Regions from separate parts of the Lysinibacillus sp. KU-BSD001 genome, predicted to be linked through region 4. Evidence: riboswitches for the same ligand, from Rfam matches in the RefSeq annotation. Region 4 holds a riboswitch; each other region holds the start of a gene.
The links. A riboswitch is a leader RNA that binds a small molecule or an ion and turns the genes downstream of it on or off. The one in region 4 is predicted to bind thiamine pyrophosphate.
Positions count from the first base shown of each region.

Region 1: linked by a shared signal. The riboswitch ahead of thiM (hydroxyethylthiazole kinase) and the one ahead of AAGS61_RS17005 (thiamine phosphate synthase) in region 4 are both predicted to bind thiamine pyrophosphate.
Region 2: linked by a shared signal. The riboswitch ahead of tenA (thiaminase II) and the one ahead of AAGS61_RS17005 (thiamine phosphate synthase) in region 4 are both predicted to bind thiamine pyrophosphate.
Region 3: linked by a shared signal. The riboswitch ahead of thiC (phosphomethylpyrimidine synthase ThiC) and the one ahead of AAGS61_RS17005 (thiamine phosphate synthase) in region 4 are both predicted to bind thiamine pyrophosphate.

Region 1 covers NZ_JBDQZI010000003.1:216,758-222,076, reverse strand. Annotated here, with positions in the region: gene AAGS61_RS06425 (MFS transporter) at 1-1,201, opposite strand, end outside; gene thiE (thiamine phosphate synthase) at 1,316-1,945, opposite strand; gene thiD (bifunctional hydroxymethylpyrimidine kinase/phosphomethylpyrimidine kinase) at 1,935-2,756, opposite strand; gene thiM (hydroxyethylthiazole kinase) at 2,753-3,502, opposite strand; TPP riboswitch at 3,627-3,735, opposite strand; gene pheT (phenylalanine--tRNA ligase subunit beta) at 3,872-5,319, opposite strand, start outside.
Region 2 covers NZ_JBDQZI010000008.1:99,678-104,996, forward strand. Annotated here, with positions in the region: gene AAGS61_RS12985 (ABC transporter permease) at 1-40, opposite strand, end outside; gene AAGS61_RS12990 (ABC transporter ATP-binding protein) at 37-945, opposite strand; gene AAGS61_RS12995 (DUF3021 domain-containing protein) at 926-1,360, opposite strand; gene AAGS61_RS13000 (LytTR family DNA-binding domain-containing protein) at 1,357-1,809, opposite strand; gene AAGS61_RS13005 (hypothetical protein) at 1,934-2,071, shown strand; TPP riboswitch at 2,173-2,280, shown strand; TPP riboswitch at 2,342-2,432, shown strand; gene tenA (thiaminase II) at 2,745-3,419, shown strand; gene AAGS61_RS13015 (ABC transporter ATP-binding protein) at 3,522-4,253, shown strand; gene AAGS61_RS13020 (ABC transporter permease) at 4,240-5,004, shown strand; gene AAGS61_RS13025 (ABC transporter substrate-binding protein) at 5,021-5,319, shown strand, end outside.
Region 3 covers NZ_JBDQZI010000011.1:2,418-7,736, forward strand. Annotated here, with positions in the region: gene AAGS61_RS14865 (response regulator transcription factor) at 1-504, opposite strand, end outside; gene thiC (phosphomethylpyrimidine synthase ThiC) at 713-2,488, opposite strand; TPP riboswitch at 2,698-2,812, opposite strand; gene mqo (malate dehydrogenase (quinone)) at 3,102-4,658, opposite strand.
Region 4 covers NZ_JBDQZI010000014.1:8,280-13,598, reverse strand. Annotated here, with positions in the region: gene fabG (3-oxoacyl-[acyl-carrier-protein] reductase) at 1-272, shown strand, start outside; gene phaC (class III poly(R)-hydroxyalkanoic acid synthase subunit PhaC) at 315-1,412, shown strand; gene AAGS61_RS17010 (DUF1284 domain-containing protein) at 1,571-1,987, opposite strand; TPP riboswitch at 2,889-2,998, shown strand; gene AAGS61_RS17005 (thiamine phosphate synthase) at 3,104-3,721, shown strand; gene thiO (glycine oxidase ThiO) at 3,705-4,817, shown strand; gene thiS (sulfur carrier protein ThiS) at 4,832-5,035, shown strand; gene AAGS61_RS16990 (thiazole synthase) at 5,039-5,319, shown strand, end outside.

The DNA.
Region 1 (5,319 bases), on a different contig from region 4:
AGCCGTATAAAGCAAGTCCACCGTAAAGTGTGCCTTGCGTTGATAATTGACCAATTAAAATTTGGCTTCCGCCCATACATAAAAGCCCAAATACTAAACTATACACAGGGGAGATTTTATCAAATAAACGATTCGTTGGTAACACAAAAATAAGTACCGCCACGATCCCAAACATGCTCATCAGTGTCCCACTTAAGCGAGAACTATAGCCTAAACTCTCCACATGTAATGGCAATAAATACGCAAGTGCCCCTTGTGAGAACATCAGGAGAAATGCACCTGCATATGCCTGTACAACGCCTTTATTAAAATGGAAGGACTCTTTTGTTTTTTGCACCTTCTTTGTAGAGGTGGACATTTTTAAGAACATAAACGTCAACACCGCTAAAACAACACCGGCAATCGCTACTGTTGTAAACACAAATGGTACCGAAGTTCGGCTTGCCATAATCCCGCTATATGCCGGTCCGATAATGGCTGCAATGCCGACAAACGAACCTGTAATGGCGCTTTGACTGCCTTGCTTTTCTTCCTTCGTCATATTCGCTAGTAATGTAAAAGCTGCTGGTACAATTAATCCCCCTAAAAATCCATGAATTACACGTACTAAAATAAGTGTTGTCGAATTATCGACTAGATTATATAAGGCTAATGAAAAACTTGTTGTCAGTAAACCAACCACTAGCAGACGAAACGCACCGTACCGATCCGTAAATATCCCCGATAAAATATTCCCAAATGTATTTGTAAGTGAATACATACCGACGACAAAGCCCGCTACCATCGCACTTGCGCCAACTGATGTCGCAAAGGTACTCATGACTGGTAGCTGTGTGAATAAATCAATAAACGTAAAGAACACAATGAGATACACAAGCCATGACTTACGAAACGGCTTGAGTGTATATAGGTTTTGTCTTTTTTTTACATAAAAATCAAATAGAAAATTTCCTGTTGGAATAAATGCTACAACGAGCGCTAGGAGCGACCATCCTATATTCCATTGAACGCGTAATTGCGCATAAGCAATTGCTATAACATATGCTATAAAAATGCCACCATGTAATGCGCCTGTAATCGTCACAGCGAGCGGAAAATCCGCGAAATATTTTAATGGCATCGCAATACATAATAGAACTAAAAGCGAAATTCCATCTAAAATGCCTGTTATACGTAATAGTTTAATTGGATGAAATGTCAAAACGATGCCTCCCTTCATATAAATAAGACTCACAGTTTAATTGTATAGGAGGGAAAACGCCCTCGTCTATAAATAGAACAAGAAAAAGCGACAATTGTGTCGCTTTTTCGTCATTTATTTCATATTTTTTAGATGTTGCACTGTTTGATCAATCGATTCACTTTCACAAATGGTAGAAATAACGGCTACACCATCTGCGCCTGCCTGAAGGGGCTCCCAAGCATTTTGTTCCGTAATACCACCAATCGCAACTGTCCATAAATGTGGATACGTTTCTGTCACTTGTCGTAAAAAATGGGTTCCTGCAGGTGTTTTGGCATCATCTTTTGATTTTGTTGCAAAGATCGGCCCAATACCGACATATGTTGCACCATTTGCTAGTGCTACTTCTAGCTCTTCCATCGTATGCACCGATACACCAAAAATCATATCGCCTATCCGTTCTTTCACTGTCATTACTGCTTCATCTTCCTGACCTACGTGTACACCATCTGCTTGTAGTTTCAATGCTAGTTCCACGTCGTCATTCACGATAAATGGGACATTGTATTGTTGACACAGCGCTTGACAATCCTTCGCAAATTGTTCGTATGCCTCACCTGTCAATGCCCCGTCACCCTTTTCACGAAACTGAAACATCGTCACACCTGCTTGTAATGCTTCTTCTAATACACGTAAAGGTTGTTTATGCTTTGCATTTTGTGTCCCCATAATAAAGTACACACTTAGTTGTTCACGCTTCAATGACTCTCACCTCGACTTGCCCCTGTTGCTGTTTATACGCAAAATGATTCGTCGGTCCATGTCCGTGACCAATATTCAGTGGATTTTGAATTGCTAGTTGGACAAATTTCTTTGCTTCGATAATGGCTGTTTTCATGTCATATCCCTGCCCTAAAAAGGCGGTTAGTGCCGCTGAAAATGTACAACCTGTTCCATGTGTCTGATTCGTTTGAATACGTTCACTTTGTATAGCAAATGATGACCCATCTGCAAAATAAATCGTATCAACCGCAGTGTCACCCGCTAAATGGCCACCTTTCATGACAACACATTGCACACCGTAGCCAAATATGACTTGTGCCGCTTTTTCGATATCCTCCGACGTTGTAATCGTCACACCACTTAACACTTCGGCTTCTGGAATATTCGGTGTCACGACAGTTGCGAGTGGCAATAACGTTGTTTTCATCGCTTCAATGGCCGCTTGTTGTAAAAGTGTTGCACCACCTTTAGCAATCATGACTGGATCAATGACAAGTTGTACATCCTTTTCACGTAATACTTCGGCAACGGACGTTATAATTTCAGCTGAAAATAACATACCCGTTTTAATCGCTTTCACTGGCATATCACGAAAAACCGCCAGTATTTGTTGTACTACAAAATCTGAATCTACAGGTGAAATGCCTTCTACACCTAGCGTATTTTGCGCGGTAAGTGCGGTAATAGCCGTCGTACCAAAAACGCCTAATTCCTGAAACGTTTTTAAATCTGCCTGAATGCCTGCCCCGCCACCTGAATCTGAGCCGGCAATGGTCATAACAATATTCATGATTTAGCCTCCATTGATAATTGTTCGAGTGCGTTCAATATTTCAACTTGCACTGTACCAATCCCGTATTGGCAAGCTTGTGCAGCTACTTGTTGGTAATCAGCTGCTAACGCTTGTAACTGCTGTAGACGATTCCCTTCCAATGAACAAGCTGCTGCTGTTAATGCACTGAGTAAACATCCTGTTGCTGTAACGTTTGTAATTTTTTCGTGTCCACCTGTCACTTCGACTACATGCACCCCATCTGTTAAAACGTCTGTATAGCCTGTCACAAAAATAATCGTATTGTACGCTTTGGCCATTAAACGAGCAACTTCGATAACATCCATTTCTCCTTCGCCGCTATCAACACCTCTTGTTTCCCAGTGCACGCCAGCAAGTGCCGCTAGTTCACCTACATTACAACGAATACAAGCCACTTTTACATCTTCTAAAATCTTTTCTACAACACGGCGGCGGTAATCTGATGCGCCCACACCAACTGGATCTAATACAACAGGAATTCCCTTGTCGTTTGCTGCCTTCCCCGCTGCTAACATCGCTTGAAACGAAGCATCATGTACTGTCCCAATATTAAGGAGTACCGCATTAGCGATGCCAACTAATTGCTCTGCATCTTGCAACGCCTCAGACATAAGCGGCGAAGCTCCTACTGCTAATAAACCATTCGCTGTAAAATTAGCTGCTACTGTATTTGTCATACATAATACAAGTGGCTGTTTAACACGAATCTGTTGTAAACTCATATTGTTTAATCTCACTTTCATATTAGGTTTTTTATCACATTAACATTCACCGATACTTTCCACTAAATTAACGCGAGTGAAAAAGAAAAAACGATATCAGGACAGAGCCTGACATCGCTTGAAAGTCGGTTTCTATCCACATTCCTACGCAAGTACTAACTTACAGGTTCAAAGAGTCAGTGCAGTTGTGTGCACAATCTCAGCCGACTACCTCGGCCCCTCCTGTGGGTACTATTCATCTGTCTTCATGATAATATATTCATTTAAGAATAACAACCTCATTTGAGTGATGTTTCCCCATCTACACGAAACAGTCAATTGAAAAGGCATGCCCTGTAAAAGAGCATGCCTGAAATACACGTACTGGTCTTAGCGTACTTCTGCACCTGCTGTAGCTAATGCTTTTAGTACTTTGTTATGTGCTGCTACTACTTCTTCATCTGTTAACGTACGTTCTGGGTCGAAATAAGTTAAAGAGAAAGCAACTGATTTTTTGCCTGCTGCCATTTTCTCCCCTTCGTAAACGTCGAACACTTTCACATCTTTTAACAGTTTTGTGCCCGCACCTTTAATAATAGCTACGATTTCACCAGCTGGCATTGTACGGTCAAGCTCTAATGCAATATCACGTGTCATCGCTGGGAAACGTGGAACAGGTGTGTACACTAATTCTTCTGTTGCGGCACTTAAAATAGCGAGTAAGTTTAGTTCCGCTACATATGTTTCTTTGACACCTGCTTTTTTCTGTTCTGCTGGGTGTAACTGACCGATTAAACCGATTACTTCTCCATCAAGTAGCACATGTGCTGTACGTCCTGGATGTAAGCCATCAATAGTAGTTTTTACGTAAGAAATGCGATCTGTTAAGCCAAGCTTTGTCACTACTGCTTCAACGATTCCTTTCGCCACAAAGAAATCAACATTTTTCTTTTCACCTTGCCATGCATGATCCGTCCATTTACCTGTTAAAACAAGCGCTAAATGTTCTTCTTCAAGTGGTAATTCATCCGCTGTTTGACCAAGGAATACAGAACCGATTTCATATAATGCAACCGAATCAATTTGACGTGCCACATTGTATGCAGCTGCTTCCACTAAGTGTGGGATTAAGCTTTGGCGTAATGTAGAACGCTCTTCTGAAATTGGCATTAATAACTTTGTTGTTTCTTCTGCTTTTAACGCAAATTTTTGTGACGCTTCCGCAGAAGTAAGGGAATATGTCACCGCTTGGTATAAACCAGCACCTTCCATTACACTACGCACAATACGACGTTTTCCTTGATATGCTGTTAAACCGCCTACCACATCAGATGCTGGTAATGTAATTGGAATTTCATCGTACCCATACATACGTGCGATTTCTTCTACGATATCTTCTTCAATTTTAATATCTCCGCGACGTGTTGGTACGTCAATAATAAGCATGCCATTTGCCGCTTCTACATCGAATTTTAGACGATGTAAAATCGATAGCATATCTTCCAGCGAAATCTTCATCCCAAGACGCGCATTCACGAAGTCAGGTGATACAACAACGCGAGCTGGTGTTTTATCTAATTCATCTACAAGTACTGTTCCTTCTAACACTTCACCGCCTGCAAGTTCTGCAAGTAACTGTGCTGCGCGTTCAGCAGCAGGAAGTACACGGTTTGTATCTACGCCTTTTTCAAAACGAGCAGATGAATCAGAACGTAAACCTAGATCTTTTGATGTACGACGAACAGAAGAACCTGCGAAGTAAGCTGACTCAATGACAACCGTTGTTGTTGATTCTGATACTTCTGAGTTTGCTCCACCCATTACACCAGCTACCGCAA
Region 2 (5,319 bases), on a different contig from region 4:
CTTTATTGTGGCGGTTGATTAGACTAAATATAGTACTCATATCGCAACTCCTTCTTCATTAATACACATAAATACATCGTCCATGGAACCTTTGATTACTTCAAATGACGCTAAATTTTCTTCTAGTTCCTTTAAAATATGCAGTGCATCTATTGTGGAACGAATACGGACATAATACACGCCATTTTTCTCTTGGAACGTGAGGTTTTGGTTTTGCAAATACTGTTCCCCTATCGTTTGATCTTTAAATAGCAATGTCATTTGGTCGAATGCATACTGATCTTTTAACGCATGCGGTGTCCCTTGTGCGACAATTTCTCCTTGTTTAATAATGACAATATCATCTGCGACCGCTGCTTCCTCCATGTAATGAGTTGTTAAAAAAATCGTCATATCGGTTTCTTGTTGTAGCTTTTTAATCGCTTCCCAAACGAAAATGCGTGTTTGGGGATCAAGTCCAGTTGTAGGCTCGTCCAGAAACAAAATACTTGGTTTATGGATGAGGGCACGGGCAATATCTGCACGGCGTTTTTGACCACCTGACAAACAGCCATATTTTTTATGTTCGATATCTGCTAATTGTAAATAGTGCGATACGAAAGCATAATTTTCTTGTAAGGTTGTTTTTGTTAATTTGTACATATTCCCTCGGTGCATAATATTTTCATACACGGATAGTTGACTATCTAAAATACTTTGTTGGAATACAACCCCGATTTCTTTGCGAATCGCATCCTGATTTTTTAAGGGCTGTCCTGCGATGGTTACTTCACCAGCCGTCTTTTGAGTAAGCGTGCACAGGATCTCGATTGTCGTTGATTTGCCTGCGCCATTCGTGCCTAAAAACGCAAACAATGCGCCTTTTTTGACAGAAAATGATATGCCTTTCACAGCTTCATAGTTGCCGTATTTTTTACGCAAATTATTAACTTCTATGCTGTTCATCTTCTCGCCTTCTTTCTTGAATTAATTGATTTAATTGTGCTACTTCTTGTTTCATTAAAATATAAATAACGACCCAAATAATGAGGTAGGCAATGACTTCATTTATAAATACTTTCATGATGGAGCTTGGTTCATTGAAGTCAAACCATTGACCAACGATCCCTGCAGACATGACGACGAATGTAACGACCGTAAAATGTATAATTGTCGCGATAGTAAAAGGGAGTTTGTCTACTACATAAATGGTCGTAGCAAGACCGATGACAATGCCCATGACGATCGCAATGAGTAACTGATGCAGTAGCTCGTCACCGGAAATAGCACGATTCTCAGTAAAGATACTTAGCGTTACAATAATATAAGATGTACTTAATGAGATTAATACACCTAATAAACAGCTTCTTAAGTACGTCATCCGTTTTCTCTCCCCATCATTAATTTTTCCTTCAGTAGCTTAAAATATTTCCGACTAATATGTATCGTTGTTTCGTTGTCTAGTAAGAGTTGCGGGGTAGAGACAATGCCCATTTGAATGGATACAATCTTGGATAAATTCACGAGTGTAGATTTATTCACTTTGACAAAGCTCGCTTCAAACAATGCTTCAAGCTCATATAGTTTGCGCTTTGATTCAAATTCCTCTTCTGCTGTTTGAAAATACACTTTTCCATCTTCCACATAAATCGTGAAAATATCCTCTAATTTCAACATGCGAATTTCTGTAGCATTATAGCCGTCGATCATAGAGATTTTGGGGGACTTTAATGTTTTCATGAGCTGCTCTACTTCATTTGTATAAGCATCTGTAAACACATGTACCTCTATTTCTTTATATTGCTCATGAACGGTTAGTTGGACTTTCATTTGCAAAGCTCCTTTCTGTCTCTAGTGTAGCAGGTGATAAACGCTCTTTTCGCAACCTAAACGTAAGTGGTTAAAAAAGGACTGTATGTGGTATTTATTGTATAGTGAATGGTTGAGGGAATAAATGTTAAAGTATATAAATGGATTAATTTTTGTTGGGAAGCAATGGTTGAAAGTGAGGGAAGGTGGACTTCAATATAAGGGGACTTGGTTTTTAAAACGTGAAGAAGTATGCACTTTTGGCGAAGGGCGAAGACGGTAATAGGACGTTGAAGTTTATAGTTATGGATCCGCGGAAAGCATTGTCAAAAAAATCTTGTCTTGCGTTTTAGTGAATTCATGTTATTGTTATAAATAGTAATTAGAACACACTAGGGGAGTCTTATTTGAAGGCTGAGATTGAACAATTGTTCTAAACCCTTTGAACCTGTACTAGTTCACGCTAGCGTAGGAAAGTGGTTGTCGTAGGATAAGAAGGACTTATTCTCCCCACTCATCGCTTTGTGAGTGGGGTTTTTTAATTTTATACGAATAACACTACTAGGGGCGCCGTATTGGCTGAGATTGTACCCTTTGCACCTGATCTAGTTCATGCTAGCGTAGGAAAGTAGGGAATAAAGAGCTCTATGCTTTTTATAGCCGCTTTCCATATGGGGAAGCGGTTTTTTTAAAAGATAAGAAAGTATAAAATTTTTCTAGTTTAAAGAGTGTCTAGCGCAAGCGGACCAGCCCCTCGTGACGTTTCGAAAGTCTCTTCGTGTGGCAAGCACACTGTGAGCCTTTCTCCAACGCATGTCGGGGCTAGAGAGGGCGCTTGCGCTTTTCTTAGTAGACAGCAAAGTATTTCATGAATATCCGTAAAGATGCGACAGTACCTCTCCCTATTTTGAGCGAGATGTGTCTTTCTAATAGTATTAAGTTTAGGAGGAATTGAAATGACGAAATTTACAAATAGGCTTTATGAGAATGTGCAACCGATTTGGGAGAAGAATCATCAGCACCCATTTGTACAGGAGCTGGGACAAGGAACATTAGCGGAGGAAAAATTCATTCAGTATATGAAGCAGGATTATGTATATTTAATCGATTACGCGAAGCTATTTGCAGTAGGTGTGACGAAAGCACATAATTTAGACATGATGAACAAATTTTCTAAAGTATTGCATGATACACTTCATTTTGAAATGGAGTTGCATCGTCAATTTGCGGCTGAATTTGGTATTACACGAGAAGAGCTTGAGCAGACTAAGCCAACACCAGACAACTTAGCTTATACGAATTATATGTTAAATGTTGCTCAAAATGGTAGTTTAGCAGAGGTTGTAGCGAGTCTTTTGCCTTGTGCATGGGATTATTGGGAAATTGGGAAATTATTAAGAAAGCAATACGGGGATCAATTAGCATCTAACCGTTATGCAAAATGGATTGAGACATATGACTCTGAGGAATTTGCACAAGGAGCGAAATGGTTAATTGATTTAATGGATGAGCTAGCGGATGGGAAGCCAGAACGAGAGCTAGCTGTACTTGAAAAGCATTTCCAAATTACATCGAAATATGAGTATTTATTTTGGGATATGAACTATTTCAAACGTGATTGGCCAATCTAATTCTTTTAGCAGGTGTAAAATACAAGCTGAAAGAAGTGAAAGCCTTTGGCGGACGCAATGACGCCCAGGCAGAATTGATGTTGTGGAGTTGGTGGAACGAAGATGACACTCGTATTGAAAAATGTATCCTATTCCTATGATAAACAGGCAGTGATTTCTAATTTGGATGTAGAAATCAAATCGGGCGAGTTCGTTTCATTAATAGGGAAAAGTGGTACGGGAAAGAGCACCATTTTGAAATTAATTACGGGTCTTTTGCAGCCTGATGAGGGGGAAATCACCATAAATGGGCGCCCCATCAAGCTGGGCGATGTAGGCTATATGCCACAGCGTGATTTATTGTTGCCGTGGCGAACAGTGTTGGACAATATGATGCTGCCATCAGAAGTAAAAAAAGACCAAAGCTATACGAAGGAAGAGGCAAGACAATGGCTGGAGCGTGCGGGCCTATTAGCATATGAACATGCGCTTCCCCAGCAATTATCGGGTGGCATGAGGCAAAGAGTCTCCTTTTTACGGGCGCTGTTAATAGGGGAGGACGTACTGTTACTGGATGAACCTTTTGGTGCGCTGGATGCTTTTACGAAAAAGGATATGCAAGCTTGGTTACTGTCGATTTGGCAGGAGCTTAATAAAACGGTATTATTTATTACCCATGATTTAGATGAGGCCTGCTATTTAAGCGACCGTATTTTATTACTACATGCAGACAAAAAACTTGAACAGATTCCCGTCCCGTTAAAACGCCCACGTCGACCAGATATGTTACATGAGATGGAATTTGTGACTTTAAGAAAAAACGTAGAGAGAAAGATTGCTCATGAATACGATTAAAAATTGGTTTAAAACGTATTATTTATTTCTTTTGTTTAGCTGCACCATTTTACTAGCTGTTGAGTGGGCGGTACGTGCTGACATGGTTCCGGCGTTTATTATTCCAGCGCCAACGGGTGTATTGATGCTGATTATTGAAAATTGGCGCCCGCTTTTTTTAGAGCATTTGCCTGTGACATTATTAGAGTTTACAATCGGGTTTGTCATTGCAGTAGTGGGCGGTGTTTTACTAGCGGTCAGTATGTTTTATTCTAAAACGATCGAGAAAATGCTGTATCCAGCTGTTCTCATTTCGCAAATGATCCCGATCATTGCCTTATCCCCAATCTTTATCCTTTGGTTTGGTTATGAGATTTGGAGTAAGGTTGCCGTTACGATTTTAATTTCATTTTTCCCTATCGTAGTGGGTACTTATGATGGTTTAAAGGCGACAGATCGGGAGTATGTAGACTTATTCCGATCAATGGGCGCCACTCGTTGGCATATTTTTTGTAAACTACAAATTCCAATGGCGCTACCGTCATTCTTTTCAGCATTAAAGCTATCGATTGTTTACGCTTTAGTCGGTGCAACGATTGGAGAATGGCTCGGAGCGAGTGAAGGGCTCGGCTATTATAGTAGACGAATGTCAGGTAATTTAAATGCAGAAGGTGTATTTGCAGCTATTACCATTTTAACTGTATTAGGAATCGTGTTATTTACGATTGTTTCTATAATTGAACAACGTGTATTACGATGGAAAAACAAGTAGAAGGAGCATTTTTAATATGAAGAAACTTTATGTATGGACATTATTGCTAGCAAGTTTCGCCATGATTATGGCGGGTTGCTCGGATAAGGATAGTGAACAAGGAACGAAGGATTTAGAAGAGATTAGTATTATGTTAGATTGGTATCCAAATGCCGTGCATTCTGCGATTTATGTGGCGAAAGAAAAAGGCTATTTTGAAGATGCAGGTTTAGATGTGGAAATTCAAATGCCTGCTGATACAAATGATCCTTTAAAGCTAGCGGCTACAGGGAAAGTGGATTTAGCAATTAGCTACCAATCACAACTATTAGTTTC
Region 3 (5,319 bases), on a different contig from region 4:
GGTCAGAAGCTTTAAAATTTTATACTGTACTGGTGTCAAATGAACTTCTTCTTTATCCACGGTAATGATTTTTCGTTCATCATCAATCGTGAGCCCACCTGTTTGATGTACAGCACTGTTCACCTCAAGGCTACCAAATGTCGTATATCTTCTGAGCTGCGATTTCACCCTCGCTACGAGTTCTAGTGGATTAAACGGCTTAGCCATATAATCATCTGCCCCGATATTTAATCCGAGTATTTTGTCATGATCCTCCGATTTCGCAGACAGCATAATTAACGGAATCATATTCTCTTGTCGAATTTTCATCGTCGCCGTAATGCCATCCATTTTCGGCATCATAATATCCATAATAATGAGGTGAATCGTGTGATCGCGAATAACATCAATCGCCTCTACCCCGTTGTACGCTTTGAATATTTGATATCCTTCATTTTCTAAATAAATGCTAATCGCCCTGACAATTTCTTTATCATCATCACAAATCAAAATGTTCAATTCCATTCACTCCTCCATCGCTTCCCGATCATCTAATCACCCCTATAGGATTCGTATAAGGACATGATACTAAGTAAATCTTAACAAACTCACACACCAATTCTTAAGATTTTCTTAGTGTTTTTTCCACGTAATTGTCATTATAGTGAATTAAATGGTTGGTAGCTTCTAAAAAATAAAGAAGCACCTCCGTAGAAGTGCTTCTTTTCGCTAACTATTGATACAATGTGCCACCAGATTGTTTAAACTCTTTGGCTTTTTCCTTTAAACCTTCTTCCACTGCTTTCGTTTCTTTTTCTTTGACGCTATTGCGAATATCATGTGAGATTCTCATGCTGCAAAACTTCGGTCCGCACATCGAACAAAAATGAGCTACTTTTGCGCCTTCCGCTGGCAATGTTTCATCATGATATTCCATTGCTCGTTCAGGATCTAATGATAAATTGAATTGGTCTCGCCAACGGAATTCAAAGCGTGCTTTCGATAAGGCATCATCTCTTTTTTGCGCTCCCGGATGCCCCTTTGCTAAATCGGCAGCATGAGCAGCAATTTTATACGTAATGACGCCTTCACGTACATCGTCTCTATTTGGTAAACCTAAATGTTCCTTCGGTGTCACATAGCAAAGCATCGCCGTACCAAACCAACCAATCATCGCAGCACCAATCGCAGATGTAATATGATCATAACCTGGTGCAATATCTGTCGTCAGCGGTCCTAATGTGTAAAACGGTGCTTCCTCACAAATTTCTAATTGTTTATCCATATTTTCTTTAATAAGATGCATTGGTACATGGCCAGGCCCTTCTACCATCACTTGCACATCATGCTTCCATGCAATTTTTGTTAACTCACCAAGCGTTTCAAGCTCTGCAAATTGCGCTGCATCATTGGCATCATGAATAGAGCCTGGGCGTAAACCATCTCCAAGGGAAAAGGCTACATCGTATGCTTTCATAATGTTACAAATTTCTTCAAAATGCGTATACAGGAAGTTTTCTTGGTGGTGCGCTAAACACCACTGCGCCATAATTGATCCACCACGCGACACAATGCCTGTTAAACGGTTCGCTGTTAATGGAATATAACGAAGCAGCACACCTGCATGAATCGTGAAATAATCCACTCCCTGTTCGGCTTGTTCAATTAACGTATCACGGTAAATTTCCCATGTCAGATTTTCTACGATTCCATTTACTTTTTCAAGAGCTTGATAAATCGGCACAGTCCCCACTGGAACAGCCGCATTACGGATAATCCATTCACGTGTTGTATGAATATTTTTGCCTGTAGACAGATCCATAATCGTATCGGCGCCCCAGCGTGTAGCCCAAATCATTTTTTCTACTTCTTCTTCAATCGAAGAGGAAACCGCAGAATTCCCAATATTGGCGTTCACTTTAACATGAAAATTGCGTCCAATAATCATCGGTTCTAGCTCTGGATGATTAATATTACAAGGAATAATCGCTCGCCCTCTCGCTACCTCACTCCGCACAAATTCAGGGTCCATATTTTCCCTAATCGCAATAAACTCCATCTCTGGCGTAATAATGCCTTTTTTCGCATAATGAAGTTGGGTCACATTTCTCCCTTCCTTTGCCCACAATGGCTGGCGCTTTAAGTTCGGGAAAATGTTTTGCTGAGCACGCGGATCATGTTCATGTTTATAGCCATTGTCTTCTGGCTTTACTTGCCGTCCCTCATACATTTCTACATCTGCTCGTTCCTCAATCCATTTACTTCGAAGAGCCGTTAACCCTTTTGTGATATCGATGGAAATGCGCGGATCCGTATAAGGCCCACTTGTATCATAAACTTGCACGGGTGAATTTTCCTCTTCCCCTACTGTACTAGTCGTTGGGCTTAGTAAAATTTCTCTCATCGGCACTTTTATATCTGGTCTTGAACCAATCACATATACTTTTTTACTCCCCGGAAAATTGGACATAATCGAAATGTTTTCTTTGTTTAATGACGTTGATGACATAAAAAACTCCTCCTTTATATTTATAAAGGACGAGATCTAGATTAACCGAGTAGTAGTGAGGCAAATTAGAAAGGCACAGCGTAACTCAAATAGGTCAAGCTGATGCTACGTTTTGCAGATACTTTCCTATCCGCAAAAAAAGCTGAATCCATTTATGATAAAGATAAACGGACCCAGCTTACGATATGTATATAGACATTTGCACATATACTAAAGATTTCTAACTTCCCTACGCTGGCATGATCCAGATCAGGTCCAAAGGGTCAAGAAACTTCAATGCGTTTCCCTCTCAGCCCAACTCATTGGACTCCCCTAGTTAACACTATTCAATTACTGCCATTGTACATTATTTCCATCTAAAATAAAAGGATACTTTTCAACTATTTCCTGATAAACGCGTTTGGATAGAACTTTCTGTTAATATAGTTTAATCTTTGGGCATAACGATTGACTTTAAACACTAACCTACATGTTTTTGACCGAATACCGCTGCGTTTTGACCGTTTACCATGAGTTTTAAAATGACTTATATAGGTGCACGTTTTGTCAAATAACTGAAAAAAACCTTCAATCTAAAATAGATTGAAGGTTTTTTGTTTTCTATACAAAAGAATTAGCTATGCACTAGCTCTTTTTCGCTTAGTTCAAGTGCCTCTGCTGTTGAAGCATGAATTTCACGTAGAAGCTCTGGGTGATCCATTAATGATAAACCGTAAGAAGGGATCATTTCTTTAATTTTTGGCTCCCACTCTTTCATATTTTGTGGGAAACAACGTTTGATTACTTCCAGCATAACGTGTACGGCAGTAGAAGCACCTGGAGAAGCGCCTAGTAACGCTGCAACTGAACCATCCGCTGCTGTAATAACCTCTGTACCGAATTGAAGCGTTCCTTTACCGCCCGCTTCAGTATCTTTAATAACTTGTACACGTTGACCTGCTACGATAATATCCCAGTCATCTGCTTTCGCATTCGGGATAAAATCACGTAACTCTTCAATACGTTGTTCTTTTGATAACATGAGCTGCTGAATTAAGTACTTTGTTAAAGCCATTTCTTTAACACCCGCCGCTAATAATGTTGTAATATTATGCGGTTTTACAGAAGCGAATAAATCCATATTTGAACCTGTTTTTAGGAACTTCGGTGAGAAGCCTGCAAATGGTCCGAATAATAATGATTTTTTGTTATCGATATAGCGTGTATCAAGGTGAGGAACAGACATTGGTGGTGCACCCACTTTAGCTTTTCCGTATACTTTTGCATTGTGTTGCTCAACGATTTCTGGATTGTTACACGCTAAGAATAATCCACTAATTGGGAATCCACCGATATGTTTCCCTTCAGGAATACCTGTTTTTTGTAATAGCTCTAAGCTGCCTCCACCTGCGCCAAGGAAGATGAATTTTGCATAGTGGTAATGCATTATACAAGCATCGTTATCGTACACTTTTACTTCCCATAAACCGTCTTTCGTACGTTTAAGGCTCTCAACACTATGATTGTAGTGAACATCTACGTTTTGCGTTTGTAAATGACTAACTAGCATACGTGTTAACGCACCAAAGTTAACGTCTGTACCTGTGTCGATTTTTGTCGCCGCGATACGGTCGTTCGCTGGACGGTCTTGCATCATTAGCGGAATCCATTCTTTTAATGTTTCCGGATCATCAGAAAACTCCATTCCTTGGAATAATGGATTTTGTGACATTGTTTCGAAACGTTTCTTTAAAAACTTGATATTTTCTTCACCTTGTACCATACTCATATGAGGTAACGGCATAATGAAGTCTTGTGGATTACGAATTAAATTATTTTTTACTAAATATGACCAAAACTGCATTGAAACTTGGAATTGTTCGTTAACATTAATTGCTTTTTTAATGTCAACCGAGCCATCCGGTTTTTCAGAAGTGTAGTTAAGCTCGCACAGTGCTGCATGCCCTGTACCAGCATTATTTAATTCGTGAGAGCTTTCCTCTCCTGCTTTTTCAAGCTTCTCAAATACTTTAATATTCCAGTCCGGTGCTAATTCTTTAATGAGTGTCCCTAAAGTCGCACTCATAATTCCGGCACCAATTAAGATAACGTCTGTTGTATTCTCTCTGTTACTCATTTTTACCTTCCTTTTATATCTTAAGATTTGCAGAAAGGATGCAAGCGCTCCCATTGTAGGCGTCATAGCAAGCCAAGGCGCGACCTAGGAACACACCTTTCTTTTCTGTATCATTTATAACCATATCATAGTCTATCACAATTATTAATAGATTAAAACATCTACTACCTATAGGATATTTATAAGCCATTCAAAATCAGGGAAAAGCGAGAATTTTTAGACATTAAAAAGATATCTAGCTCTTTTGTAGATGGTTCAAAATATCGTCACATTCTCGAAACCTAAAAATATTACTTGTTTTAATTACTCATTCAAGTTATAATAAATCCTTATATCTTTCTAGTTTCTCACCATCACTTAAGTTTGTCCCCGGTTCTGACTTCACTCCAATCGATAAGCATCTCGTCTATGACTAGTTGATCACCGACTTTCGGCGGATAACTTATTATATAATAATTTCTCACATAACTACATATTCTATTGGCATGATTCATACAAAAACCCCTAGAACTTTTTAGTCCTAAAGGTGCATCATTGGCTCTATTTCATATCGTTTCTCTATATTCCCTAAATTATCTTGCCCTTACTTAAAATAATACGTTTTACAGCTTAGTCACTTATCTTGTGCCTGATACATAAATTAAATTGATACTTCTAGCATTTATGAAAATGCAATTAGCATTGAGACAATGGCGATTTTCAAAAAGGAAAGGAA
Region 4 (5,319 bases):
CTGCAACGAAAGCAGGCTTACTAGGTTTTACAAAATCTTTAGCTTTAGAAACAGCAAGCAAAGGGATTACTGTAAATGCCATTTGTCCAGGGTATATTGAAACAGAGATGGTTGCAGAGATGCCGGAAGATGTAAAACAATCAATCGTTTCAAAAGTGCCGATTCCACGATTAGGTCAACCAAGTGAAGTGGCAGAAGCCGTTCTATATTTAGTGCAAGCAAGCTTTGTAACCGGCCAAGCAATTAATGTTAATGGTGGATTATACATGTAAATTTTAGCGCGCCAATAGAAACCATTAACTAGGAGGAGTTCCATGATTAACTTAGATACAAAGCCATTTGAGGAATGGATGGATCGTTTTGCTTATTCCATCCCATTTTCAAGTGATATTGAACGATTCAAACGTGTAAGTGCAGTGCTTACGAAGGATGCTGATCCACAAGTTGGTCAAACACCAAAAGAAGTGGTGTGGACAAAAAATAAAGCGAAGCTATACCGCTTCCAGCCAAATGCGAAAAAAACAAATAAAGTGCCGATTTTAATGATTTATGCACTGATCAATAAACCGTATATTTTGGATCTTTATCCGGGTAACAGCCTCATTGAACATTTAACGGAGCAAGGTCATGATGTTTATTTACTAGATTGGGGTACAGCAGGTTACGAAGATCGTCATATGAAGTTAGATGATTATATCGTCGACTATATACCTCGAGCAGTGAAAAAAATATTGAAGATTTCCAATGCGAAAGAAATTACGATGTTTGGATACTGCATGGGCGGTACAATGACGGCTATTTTCACAGCCTTGTATAATGATATCCTGCCAATTCGTAATTTAGTATTAATGACAACGCCAATCGATTTTGAAGATGCCGGTTTATATACGAACTGGTTAGACAAAGATTATTTCCAATTAGATAAACTAGTTGATACATTAGGCAATATTCCATTTGAAATGATTGACTATGGAAATAAATTGCTAAGTCCAGTTTCTAATACATTAGGGACATATATCAATTTAGCGAATCGTGTGGATAATGAAGAGTCGGTTTTAAATTGGAAATTAATGCAAAAATGGTTGAATGATGGCGTGCCTTTCCCAGGTGAAGCATATAGACAATGGATTGGGGACTTTTATCAGGATAATAAATTAATGAATGATGAATTAGAAGTCCGTGGACAACAAGTAAAGCTAGCTAATATTAAAGCGAATCTATTGAATATTTGTGCTCTTCGTGACAATATCGTTTTACCACAACAAATTAAGCCACTGAATGATAAAGTATCAAGCAAAAATAAGACATTGCATGATGTGCAAACAGGTCACGTTTCTGTATGTACAGGTCGTCGTGCAGTAAATGAAATTTATCCTTATATTGAAAAATGGCTTAAGGAAAATTCACTTTAGTCGTTAAAAAAGAGAGCACTCAATCATTTTGTACGCCAAAATGATTGAGTGCTTCTTTTGTCTGTTTACGTATTTTTTTTTGAAAAAATCAAGGGTAGTAACAGGGGAGATTGCTATAGGAAAGCATCATACTACAAGTAAAGAGACGTTTATGCAGTCTATTTCACTTCCCACAACCCGTTTCCTGTAGTAATTCGCTGAACCCCTTCCTCACATACCCCGTAAGAGCGCCAAGAACATGTTTCACAAACGATGCCAATATCACTTGGGATGACATGTTGTTGGACGGAGGATTCAATGTCTTCCCAACTTACAATTTGTCCAATATGAAGACCGAGCTTTTCTAAAATGACAGCATCTCTATCATAAATATTGTCATCTTGACAATGATATTCGCCAGAGTTAGGATACTTTTCGCATAAATGATCAGGGCCTTTAACAAGCTGCACAAGTGTTTTTGGATTAGCTCTCAATGTTTGATGGATGCGCGTCATATTTTCTACGTATTCTTTAGAGTAGCCCATTCCTCGATACCCTAAAAGGCAAAAAAGGTGATGCCCGCGTAGTTTGTACATAATACTTTCCTCCGTATGTAATGATTTTATGTAAACATTATTGTGTTAGTAGTTAACTTATATTTTATCATACTACTCATAATGAGAAAATTCACAAATATATATTTCCATTTGAGTAACCATTGCTTTCCGCTGCGGCACTCGCTTTCCACGGGCGAGACCAAGCCTCCTCGTCGCTCATCCTTCGCTGCTCCTGTCGCTGCGCTTTCGTCGCAAATAAATTTCCTGCGGGGTCTTGAGGCCAACATGATGTTGGTCACAAAGGCGTTGTCACAGGACGTGACGGTTTTAGCCTTTGTTCTTCTATCGCTTTTCCCGTAGGAAGCTTTGCTCTGTAGCGAAAGGCGTATGCCGTCAGCTACACTCTCGTGCCTCCGCTACAAGCAACTATTGTTTCATAAATAATCGGTTGCTAAAAATAAAGAAAGCTGCTCATTCATTACGGTAGAGGCTGGGCAATTATACTTGCAAATAGAAAGAAATTGATTTCTTTTAGAGAAGAGAACTGGTTTTCTAGCATATCGAGAAGTATTCACTTTTGCCGTAGCGCGCCATAGCCACAGGAGCCAAGATTTTCTTTGCGACGAAAGCGCAGCGTCAGGAGCAGGAACAGGAGATCCAAACAGGCCGTGCCTGTTTTAGCTCCTGTGTAGGCTGTGGCAAAGCGCGGAGGCTATGATACATACCTTGTACTATTGACCTGGTATTTTTAGGATGAGTTTTTGCTCATTACGAGATACCTAGATAAGAGAACATAAATATCTATATGAAAAGGGAGAACTTATGCGATTACGACATGAATTGAAGTGGAGATACTTGTAACATATTTGAAAAGCCTTCTTGCTATTTCAACATTTGTGTAATAGAATGATGGTTAAATTCATAATAATTGAATAAATTGAAATTTTACTAGGGGATCCCTTGATAAGGGCTGAGAAGAAAGTAGTTACTTTTAAACCCTCACAACCTGATCAGATTTGTATCTGCGTAGGGAAGTAGAGTGATGTTGGGGTTTTTTGTGTACTTTTTTGTACATGGATCTTATTCAAACAGAACCACTTTCCTTTTCAGGAGAGTGGTTTTTTTTATTTGTAAAAATCGCCAAAAGGAGGGTGCATGTCTAACATGAAGCTGATGGCAGTAACGGATGATTCGCATACAGTGCTGGAACTGGCAAAGAAAATACTCCAAATTCAGCACAACGTCGACTTTATCCAAATACGAGAAAAGACAAAGACAGTAAAAGAAGTCATGACATTGCTTCACTATTTAGACGAGGGTGGTATTGAAAAAGGGAAGCTTATTTTAAATGATCGATTGGATGTTGCATTATGTAGTGGCATTCAAACGGTGCATTTGCCAGAAAAGGGGTTACCTGTACAAAAGGTGAAGGCGTTATTTCCACATATCAAGGTAGGGAAGTCTGTACATGATTATGAAGGCGCACAAGAGGCGGAGCGACAAGGGGCTGACTATGTGTTATATGGTCATTGCTTTGAAACGAATAGCAAAAAAGGAAAGGCTCCGCATGGTCTTGCCCCGATTCTTCAGATGAAAAAATATTTGAAGATTCCTGTCTTTGCAATTGGTGGGATTAAGTTAGACCAAGTACAGGCATTACAACATATACAAGCGGACGGCATTGCTGTGATGTCCGGTATTTTTTCGGCAGAAAATCCATTCGCTGCAGCAAGTCAATTCGATGAGGTGGTCAAATATGAAAACAAGCTATGAAGTAGCCGTCATTGGTGGCGGGATTATTGGAAGTGCCATTGCTTACTATTTAGCAAAAGAGCAAATCGACGTAGCGGTGTTTGAGGAAAGTCAAATCGGCGCAAAAGCGACAAGTGCAGCGGCAGGCATGCTCGGTGCTCATTCGGAGTGTGAAGGGGATGTCAATGTTTTTTTCCCTTTTGCAAGATATAGTCAGTCTCTTTATTCGAAGTTAAAAGAGGAATTATATGCGTTAAGTGGTATCGACTTGGGGTATAGAAAGGGCGGGATTTTAAAGCTTGCCTTTTCTGATCGTGACAAAAAAGAATTAGCGGCCATGTTAGCGCAACCTACTGTTACATGGCTTGAAGCAGAGGAAGTAAGAAAACTAGAACGAGATGTTTCCCCTCATATAGTAGGTGCAGCATATATCCAAGACGATATTAATGTGTTACCGATTGGTGTATGCCAGGCTTTTGCTAAAAGCGCTCAAGTTCTTGGAGCATCCATTTTTGACTATACAAAGGTGCTACACATCCAAAAACAGCATGACAATTTTCTAATTGAAACAACACGAGGACTTGTGGAAGCAAAGCGCGTTGTGATTGCCAGTGGTGCTTGGAGCACTACTTTCTTTAAGGAGCTAGGTTTACAGCATCAAATGACGCCAGTCAAAGGGGAGTGTATATCCGTTACGGATGAACAAGCTGTTTTAAAGCATACGATTTTCCATGATAAATACTATATTGTTCCAAGAAATAACGGAAAGCTTGTTATTGGCGCAACGATGAAAGAGAACGACTGGACAGAACAAGTAAGTTTAAATGGTATCGAAACATTAATTCAAAAAGCGAAAGAGCTATTGCCTACTAGTGCTCATATGAACATCGATGCTGTTTGGTCGGGATTACGACCACAAACGTTTGATCAAAAGCCATTCATCGGTCATCATCCAGAAGATGAATCCATTTTATTTGCAACAGGGCATTATCGCAATGGCATTTTGTTAGCTCCCGCAACAGGTGAGATGATTGCCAATCTCATTTTGAAAAGAGACGTGAAAAAAGAGTGGATAGAGGCATTTCGACTTGACCGCCAAAAGCCATTAACTGTTTAGGAGGTGATGAAAGCATGTTCATAATTGTAAATGGAAAACAAATTGAACTGCCAGAAACAGTTCAGACTGTTCAAGGATTGCTAGCTCATTACAATTTAGAAAATCGCATTGTTGTCGTAGAAGTAAATCAGGAAATTATCACAAAAGAAAATTATGAGACGACTAGCCTGTCACATGGCGATGTCGTAGAAATTGTTCATTTTGTTGGAGGAGGATGAAATATGTTAAAAATTGCAGATCGTACGTTTCAATCAAGACTTTTATTAGGAACTGGGAAATATCCATCATTTGAAGTACAGAAAAAAGCAGTAGAAGTATCACAATCAGAAATTTTAACGTTTGCTGTGAGAAGAATGAATATTTTTTCAGCGGAACAACCGAATTTTCTGGAGCAACTAGATTTAACGAAATACACGTTACTACCGAATACAGCAGGGGCTAAAACAGCGGAAGAAGCGGTGCGTATTGCCAAACTGGCGAAAGCTTCTGGGTTATGCGACAT